DNA from 4 places in the Streptomyces sp. NPDC051776 genome. Region 1 is predicted to be linked to each of the others. Evidence: riboswitches for the same ligand, from Rfam matches in the RefSeq annotation. Region 1 holds a riboswitch; each other region holds the start of a gene.
The links. A riboswitch is a leader RNA that binds a small molecule or an ion and turns the genes downstream of it on or off. The one in region 1 is predicted to bind cyclic di-AMP.
Positions count from the first base shown of each region.

Region 2: linked by a shared signal. The riboswitch ahead of AB0M26_RS25300 (M23 family metallopeptidase) and the one ahead of AB0M26_RS17475 (transglycosylase family protein) in region 1 are both predicted to bind cyclic di-AMP.
Region 3: linked by a shared signal. The riboswitch ahead of AB0M26_RS11530 (NlpC/P60 family protein) and the one ahead of AB0M26_RS17475 (transglycosylase family protein) in region 1 are both predicted to bind cyclic di-AMP.
Region 4: linked by a shared signal. The riboswitch ahead of AB0M26_RS01650 (transglycosylase family protein) and the one ahead of AB0M26_RS17475 (transglycosylase family protein) in region 1 are both predicted to bind cyclic di-AMP.

Region 1 is NZ_JBFAYQ010000020.1:62,571-64,763, forward strand. It holds gene AB0M26_RS17475 (transglycosylase family protein) at 152-1,318, opposite strand; cyclic di-AMP (ydaO/yuaA leader) riboswitch at 1,324-1,495, opposite strand; gene AB0M26_RS17480 (permease) at 1,994-2,193, shown strand, end outside.
Region 2 is NZ_JBFAYQ010000041.1:19,611-21,803, reverse strand. It holds gene AB0M26_RS25305 (PP2C family protein-serine/threonine phosphatase) at 1-772, shown strand, start outside; cyclic di-AMP (ydaO/yuaA leader) riboswitch at 988-1,159, shown strand; gene AB0M26_RS25300 (M23 family metallopeptidase) at 1,171-2,193, shown strand, end outside.
Region 3 is NZ_JBFAYQ010000011.1:22,486-24,678, reverse strand. It holds gene AB0M26_RS11535 (hypothetical protein) at 1-77, shown strand, start outside; gene AB0M26_RS11530 (NlpC/P60 family protein) at 193-1,311, opposite strand; cyclic di-AMP (ydaO/yuaA leader) riboswitch at 1,319-1,479, opposite strand; gene pcrA (DNA helicase PcrA) at 1,738-2,193, shown strand, end outside.
Region 4 is NZ_JBFAYQ010000001.1:371,163-373,355, forward strand. It holds gene AB0M26_RS01645 (transglycosylase family protein) at 1-634, shown strand, start outside; cyclic di-AMP (ydaO/yuaA leader) riboswitch at 851-1,059, shown strand; gene AB0M26_RS01650 (transglycosylase family protein) at 1,062-1,712, shown strand; gene eno (phosphopyruvate hydratase) at 1,950-2,193, shown strand, end outside.

The DNA.
Region 1 (2,193 bases):
TCGCGGCGACACGTCCAAGGGCGACACGACCAAGGCGACTCAACAGAAGCCGCGCAACAGAAGCGAGGTGCCGGTCCCCCGTCGTCACGGGGAACCGGCACCTCATCGAGTCAGGAGGGAAGACTCCGTAGCCGTTCGAGTCGTACGAGCGTCAGATCTTGACGCCGTGGTCACGCAGGTAGGCGACCGGGTCGATGTCCGAGCCGTAGTCCGGGCCGGTGCGGACCTCGAAGTGGAGGTGCGGACCGGAGGAGTTGCCCGTGGAGCCGGACAGGCCGATCTGATGGCCGCCGGTCACGGACTGACCCGCCGAGACGGACAGCGAGGACAGGTGGGCGTACTGGCTGTACTTGCCGTCCGCGTGGCGGATGACGACCTGGTTGCCGTACGAGCCGCCCCAGCCCGCGGACACGACCTCACCGGCGCCGATCGACTTCACCGTCGTACCCGTGGGCACGGGGAAGTCCGCGCCCGTGTGGTAGCCGCTGGACCAGGCGGAGCCCGCCTGGTGGTACGGGGTGCCGAGCGTGAGGTTGTCCACCGGGGCGCTGAAGCCGTCGGCGCTCTTGCCGGCGGCGGGCTTGGCGGCCGGCCTGGCGGTCGGCTTCGGGGCCTTGGGCGCGGCGTGCTTCGAGCCCTGCTTCTTCCAGCCCTCGTGCTTCTGCCCGGCCTCGGCCTTACCGCCGCCGAGGCTGAGCTTCTGGCCCGGGTGGATCAGGTTCGGGTTCTCGCCGACGACCTGGCGGTTGTCCTGGTAGACGCGCTTCCAGCCACCGTCGATCTGCTTGGACGTGGCGATCTTGTAGAGCGAGTCGCCCTTGACGACCGTGTACGCCTCGGTCTTGCCGTGGCGCTTGTCGTCGCGGTCGGCGCGGTCCTTGGCGGGGGCGGCCTTGGTCTCGGCCTTCCCACCGGTGGCGGGGGCCTCGGGGGCCGGACCACCCTTGGCCAGACCGGCCTTGGGGCCGCAGACCGGCCAGGCGCCGGGGCCCTGGCCCTCGAGCACCTTCTCGGCGACGGCTATCTGCTCGGCCTTGGTCGCGTGGTCGGCGCGGTCGGCGTACTTGGCGCCGCCGAAGGCGTCCCACGTGCTCTGGGTGAACTGCAGGCCTCCGAAGAAGCCATTGCCGGTGTTGATGCTCCAGTTGCCGTTGCTCTCGCACTCGGCGACCTTGTCCCAGGTGCTGACCGAAGCGGCGTTCGCGCTGCCCGCGCCGACGAAGGACAGGCCGATACCGGCACCGCCAGCGGCGGCGACGAACGTGGCGCGAGTAATCCGATTGGGCTTGAAGCGGCGGTGACGTCCGCGTGCAGACATAGGGTGCTTCCTCTCCTACGCCTGCGAGGTGAGCTGTCGGGTTCGGGCTGGAGTTGCCCGGCCGCGCCCTGAGCGCTATGAGCGCTGCGGCACGTCTTCACCCCTAGCCGGACCACGCCGATCGCGGTACGGCACTTACCTTGGTTCCCCCGCTCCTGCCGTGGGTGCGTTGTCGTTTCTCCCCCCACCGGCGGCAGGACTCGGCGCTCCGGCAGATGGGCGCCCGCCCTTTCCGTGGACAGGCAGCGGAAAAATAAACACATTCATTTCTTCGCCACAAGTGCCCTGCAATTGTCTGAATCGCCGGGGGACAGATCGACTTGCATTTGGGTCACGCTACGCTGCCGATCCTTGCCCCACAGCAAAGGCGATTACTACCGAACGACTCTCACGGAGGGCAGGGGGTAACCAAGTCGAAGGAATTTGGCCTCTTCGAGTGCGCGAGGTCACATTCACGGCGAGGCATCTGTGAGATGGGTCACCGGGCAGCCAATTGTCCGTTTTATGGGTTGAATTCGCCTTTGCTGCATTGCGGACATGAAACGACCCTTTGACGCATCGGAGGCTATCCGGCGAAACGGATGATTCTGGACCAAGCACCCGAGGCGTTTCCCGGCACCCGCCCCATTCGCGCATATCGTGAGCAGCCCCGATCGCGGAACGTGCGGAGTCGCAGTGCAGAGAACGGACGAGTTGACGGGCCCCCGCGCTCCGGTGCCGCATGCAGCCGGTGCGAGGACCACACCCGAGGCCCCGGGTCGCACAAGCCCTCGCCGGCTCCCGTGGCCGATCGTCACCGTCCTGGGGCTCGGACTCGCCCTCGCGGCCGCGGTCGTCACCGGCGCGATCGGGCAGCCCGACCCCGGCGCCGTCGG
Region 2 (2,193 bases), on a different contig from region 1:
GGCCCGCACCATCGCCGAGGCGGCGCAGCGCGCGGTCCTGCCCGACCCGGCAGAGCGGATCGGCGGCTTCCACGTCGCCGCGCGCTACGAGGCCGCGCACGCGGAGGCCAGCATCGGAGGAGACCTCTATGCCGTGCAGGACACACCGCACGGCGTGCGCCTCATGGTCGGGGACGTGCGGGGCAAGGGGCTGGGCGCCGTCGAGGCGGTGGCCATCCTCATCGGCTCGTTCCGGGAGGCGGCCGAGCAGGAGACGACGCTGGACGCGGTCGCCCGGCGGCTGGAACGGGCGCTGCACCGGGAGAGCGGGCGGCGCGAGGGGCTGGACCCGTTCGAGGGCTTCACCACGGCTGTCCTGGCCGAGGTGCGCCGGGCCGACGGCCCGGCCGACGCGGGCACCCTGCGGCTGCTCAACCGCGGGCACCCGGCCCCGCTGCTGCTCTTCGAGGACGGCAGCCTGACCGGCGCCGATCCGAAGGTGCCCGCGCTGCCGCTCGGCATGGACGATCTCGGCGTGTGGCCGGACACCGTGCAGGACTTCGTATTTCCCTGCGGTGCCACGCTGCTGCTGTTCACCGACGGTGTGACCGAGGCGCGCAACGCCCGTGGCGTCTTCTACGACCCGAGGGAGCGGCTGCGCGGCATGCACTTCCCCGATCCCGGGACCCTCCTCGACGCGCTCGTGGCCGACGTGCGCCATCACGCGGCGGGAGAGGCACCGGATGACATGGCGCTGCTGGCGGTCTCCCGGCCCTCGCACCACGGTCCGTAACCGGATTGCATCCCTCCGCATAACACCTGACGAACAGTCAGCTATGAGTGGCTGTCGCGCCAGAGGTCAACTCGCCCATTTTTCCTGGATCATGTACCGATTTGCCCCTACGGAATTCGTTAACGATCACGCGGAACGGCTTGGAAACAGGTCCCGCGGTCTATTAACGTTCGATAACGCAGCGCGGTCGTCCCAGCCGCCACAAGAGGTGGCACCGTGCGCCTACGCCGAATCCCGCACCATCAGCACCACCCGCACCAACTGCACCAAGGGAACCGGGGAACCAAACTCTTGGGGTGAATCGGGCACCTCTCCCAAAGGTGCTCGTAGGAGACCTTCCTGCTCCGAACCCGTCAGCTAACCCGGTAGGCGAGAAGGAAGGAAAGGAGAGCGCCCGCGTGGCGTCCAACAGGCCTGCTCCCCAGTCCTTGTACGAACCTTCCGACACCCGCGGTCCCAGCGGATTCGGCGAGTTCGGCGAGGAGCCCCCGGCCGCCGCCACAGGCGAGTGGAACCCGACGGCCGACTCGCTTGCCCCCGCGCGCGGCAGGCACCGCGTCATCAAGCAGCGCGGTGGCGGCATGGCCCGCAGCGGTGCCGTCCTCGGAGTCGGCATGTTCGCGGCCGTCGGCGCCGGCGGCATGGCCAGCGCCCAGGACAAGCCACCGGTCTCCATCTCCATGCCGGACCTCGGCCTCTCGGACAAGCTTCCGGACGCCAAGTCCCTGCCGGGCATCGGTTCCCTGGTGGACGACGAGGACACCCCGGCCGGAGCGAGCACCCCCCTCTCCACCGCGGGACTCACTGACACCGAGGCAGCCAACGGCACCGGCGCGGGTGAGGCGCTGCGCGCCCGCATCATGCGCCAGGCCGAGCAGCAGCAGAGCGCGGCCGAGACCGCCCAACGCGACGCGGCCGAGAAGGCCGCGGCGAAGAAAGCCGCCGAGGAGGCCGCCGAGGCCAAGGAGAGGGCCGCCGAGGCCAAGGCGGCAGCCGAGCGCAAGGCGAAGGAAGAGGCCGCGCGCAAGGCCGAGGCCGAGCGACTGGCCAAGCTGGCCAAGCAGTTCACGCTCCCCGTCTCCTCGTACACGCTGACCGCGGGTTTCGGTGACGCCGGTTCCCTGTGGGCCAACGACCACACCGGACTGGACTTCGCCGCTCCGAGCGGCACCCCCGCCAAGGCGGTGCACGGCGGCACGATCACGGAAGCCGGCTGGGCGGGCTCCTACGGCTACCGGATCATCCTCACCCTCGATGACGGCACCGAGGTCTGGTACTGCCACCTGTCCTCGATGACCAAGACGTCCGGCGAGGTGACGACGGGCGAGACGATCGGCCGCGTCGGAGCCACGGGCAACGTCACCGGGGCCCACCTCCACCTGGAGGTCCGCCCCGGCGGCAACGACCCGATCGACCCTGAC
Region 3 (2,193 bases), on a different contig from region 1:
ACGTCGAGAAGGGGGCCTTCGGAGCCGTCGGCCTGCTCACCCTGGCCAACATCTTCATCGCCGTTCTCTGGACCTGACGCGCAGCCGCGCGCCCTCCCCGCCCCGGGCCGCCCTCCAGCGCCGGATTGGTCCCGGCCCTCCGACGGGTGCCCCGCTTGGCGAGAGCACCGGCCGGAGGGCACGGGCGGCTTGTCACGCGGGCCGGACGCTGCCGTAGATCGGCATGTACGTGATGGCCTCGGTGCGGACGTTCGCACCCGGCTTCGGCGCGTGGATCATCTGCCCGTCGCCGATGTAGATGCCGACGTGGCTGATGTCGTCGTAGAAGAAGACGAGGTCCCCCCGCTGCAGATCCTCGGTCGCCACGCGCTGGCCGACCTTCACCTGGTCCCAGGTGGTGCGCGGCAGCGAGACCCCGGCGGCCTTCCAGGCGCCCTGGGTCAGTCCCGAGCAGTCGAAGGAATTCGGACCCGTCGCCCCCCACACGTACGGCTTGCCTATCTGCGCACGCGCGAAGGCGACCGCCTTCTCGGCCTTGACCGCGTAGGAGCCGGAGCTCTCGGACGAATCCGAGCCCTGCTCGGCCTCCTCCTGGCGCCGCTTCTCGGCCTGCTGCCGGGCCAGTTCCTCCGCCTTGCGCTGGGCCTCGGCCTTCTTTCTTCGCTCGATCGCCGCCAGCCGGGCCTTCTCCTCGGCCGTCAGCTTCGACAGCAGCTCACGCGCGTCCGCGAGCTTGCGCTGCACCGACTCCTTGGTGGTGCGGAGCTGCTTCTGCGATTCGGCCAGGCCCGCCAGGCTCTCCGTGGCCTCGGCCCGCTTCTTCGCCGCGGCCCGCTGCTGGGTTTGGAAGTCGTCGACCGCCTGCTTCTGCCGCCCGGTCATACGGGACATCAGGTGGTCCTGGTCGAAGTAGCTCTGCGGGTCGTCCGCGAGCAGCATCGTGGCCGTGGGGGCCATGCCGCCGTTGCGGTACTGGGTGGCCGCGAAGCTGCCGAGCAGCCGCCGCGCCTCGTTCAGCTTCTCCGTGCGCTCGGCGACGTCGTCGAGCAGCCGGTCGACTCTGGAGCGCTGCTGGTCGGTGCGCTCCTGGGCCTGGTTGTACTTCTGCGTGGCGCTGCCGGCCTGCCGGTAGAGCTCGTCCACCTTCTTCTGGACTTCCTCAATGCTCTGCTTCGGCTCGCCCGGAGCGGCCTGCGCACTCTGTGACAGCAGGCTGACCCCTGCGAGAGCCGCGGTCGTCAGCCCCACCGCCGCCCGGCCCGAGCCGGGTGACGCAAGGCCACGTGTCCGCAGTTTGCGGTGCGACGCCAAGGCGCGCGTCTCCTTCCGTTGACCGCTTACCGGGTTAGCTGTCGGGTTCGGGCGGACGGAAGGCTGCCCTACGGCTCCGCGCCGACGGACTGCAAATGCACGTGCGCGGGCCGATTCACCCCGGTGGGACGTGTGGGTCCCCGGCTCCGGATACCGCGGGAACGTCGGTCGGACATCCGCCGGGCAGCGCCGGATTCAGCGGAGGCTGCCCGTGCCGACGCGGGTCGTCGACGGGGGTTTCGGGCCGCCTGAGCGAGCACGGTAGCCAACGTCTGGGGCACCTGTGAAGGCTGATGTTCGATATGCCCGAAACCTTTTCGTGACCAATCCGGAGCGCGATCGTTTGGAACCGGATCGGGCCCTCGTACGTCCGAGGACCGGGAACCGGCGTGGGCTGTCGGTCGGGCGGCCTAGACTCGGGGAGCGATGAGCAGCCTCTTTGACGACAACTTCCTGGCGGGTCTCCAGCACCGCGGTCCGGGCCCCTCCGCCCACACGGGACACCCCGGACGCCACGGTGAGGAGCACCCGCCCCCGCCGCCCGAGGAGGGGGGAGCCGAGGAGATCCCCGCCGATCTCTTCGGCGGGCGCTTCGACGCCTCCGCGGAGGAGGAGGCCCGCGAGCGGTACTACCGCAACGGCGCGCACCGCCCCGTCGTGGACCCCGAAGCGCTGCTCGAGGGGCTGAACGAGCAGCAGCGTTCGGCCGTCGTCCACAGCGGCTCCCCGCTGCTCATCGTCGCCGGGGCCGGCTCGGGCAAGACCCGGGTGCTCACCCACCGCATCGCATATCTGCTGGGGGCCCGGCGGGTGCACCCGGGCCAGATCCTCGCGATCACCTTCACCAACAAGGCCGCGGGCGAGATGAAGGAGCGCGTGGAG
Region 4 (2,193 bases), on a different contig from region 1:
CCTCGCCAGCCGTTCCCAGCAGATAGCCGTCGCCGAGAAGATCCTCGCCGCCAAGGGGCCCCAGGCGTGGCCGCAGTGCGCGCTCGACGCCGGCCTCACCGACGACGGCGAGGCCCCTGACATCGACCCCGGCATCGATCTGTCGCGGCCGATCGGGACCCTGCTGCCCGGCGAGTCCCCCGTGGCCGGCCCGGATTCCGCCGAGCCCGGGACCTCGGGGTCCGATCCGCGCGACCAGGACACGGAGGACCGTACGGGGTACGGCGCGCCGTCCGGGGGTTACGAGCAGGAGCCCGGCGGCTCCGAATCGGCCGCTCCCTCCGGCGGTTCCGTCACCGGCAAGCACCGCGGCGCTCCCGCGGACGAGGAAGCCGGGAGTGGCACGGACCGCGGAACGGGCGAGGGTGAGGGGCGCGAGAGCGGCCGTCACGCCTCCCGCGGCGACTCCGCCCGCGCGGGACAGAGGGGCGACTACACCGTCCGACCGGGTGACAGTCTGTCGGAAATCGCCGAAAAGCACTCGCTCGCGGGTGGTTGGCCCGCGTTGTACGAGGCCAACGAGTCCGTGGTCGGCAGCGACCCGGACCTTATTCTCCCTGGTCAGAAGCTTGATCTCAGGGGATCGAAGGGCTAGTTCGCGCACCTGTGCCCCAGTGTGCGGCGACTGAGAGAAGCATCTCATCGGCCCAACGCGCCTATTGCGCCCGCCTGATGCGCCCGCACCTGTCCCGACCTGCACGGATAAGGGCAACAGAGGGAAAATCAGGGCCTCCTGGTGCTGGATGTCGGTTTTTGAACCGGTGGGACTTGTGTGCTTACCGTCGAACCGCTCGCCACACGGCGGGCGCCGCCGACCATCACGCCGAATCCTGCCGGTGGCCGGAGGACAGTCGACGCGCGAGCGCCGGAGGCAGGAGCGGGGGACCCAAGGTAAGTGCCGGACGGACCGCGACAGAGGACCGGACGGCTAGGGGTGAAGACCCGGTGCGCGAGCACCGGGCCGGGCCGCTCACAGCCCGAACCCGACAGCTCACCTCGCAGGCGTCGGTGAGGAGATGTTCATGCTGCTTTCCGGCAACAAGGGCACCCGGGGCGCGCACCGCCGCCCATCCACCATGGCCCGTATCGCAGCCCTCGCCGGTGTCGCCGGCACCGCGGTCGCCGTACCGCTCTTCGGCGCCGACTCGGCGAACGCGGCCTCCGTCGGAACCTGGGAGAAGGTCGCCCAGTGCGAGTCCGGCGGCAACTGGCACATCAACACCGGCAACGGCTACTACGGCGGGCTGCAGTTCTCGGCGTCGAGCTGGTCCGCCGCGGGTGGTCACCGGTACGCACGCCGCGCCGACCTGGCCACCAAGGACCAGCAGATCGCCACCGCCGAGAGGTTGCTCGACCTGCAGGGGCCCGGTGCCTGGTCCTGCGCAGGCGCCGGCGGCCTGACCACAGGCGGCGCGGATGCCGGCGTGGACACCGCCCGCTCCTCCGCAGGGGGTGCCGAGGCGCGCGCCGACCGCAGCGATCGCGGAGGCCCGGCCGGTACGCCCGTCAAGAAGGGCGACGGCGCGTACGAGGTCAAGCCCGGTGACACCCTCGGCTCGATCGCCGAGGCAGAAGGCGTCGAGGGCGGCTGGAAGAAGCTCTACGAGCTGAACAAGGACACCGTCGAGCGGGCCGATCTGATCCTTCCCGGCCAGCGTCTCCACCTGAGCTGACCCGGTGACCGGCCCGGCCCGCCCAGGGTCGGCCGGGCCGGCCGGGACCGCAGGCGGATCCACGGCCCCCAAAGATCCCCTTTACGGGCCTTTGGGGGCCTTTTCGTCTCGGGGGGCGGGCAGAGAACGGCCGAGGATCCGAGGGCGGTTAGGCTCATGCCGCAGAGACGGACTCACCGAGTCCTCGAGCGACGGGCTCACCGAGTCCCGCGTCCCAGCGTCAGATCCCAGAAGGAGATGCTCGTGCCGTCCATCGACGTCGTCGTAGCCCGCGAGATCCTCGACTCGCGAGGCAACCCCACGGTCGAGGTCGAGGTCGGCCTCGACGACGGCAGCACCGGTCGTGCCGCCGTTCCCTCCGGTGCCTCCACCGGAGCGTTCGAGGCCCTCGAGCTCCGCGACGGTGACAAGAGCCGCTACGGCGGCAAGGGCGTGGAGAAGGCCGTGCTCGCCGTCATCGAGCAGATCGGCCCGGAGCTGG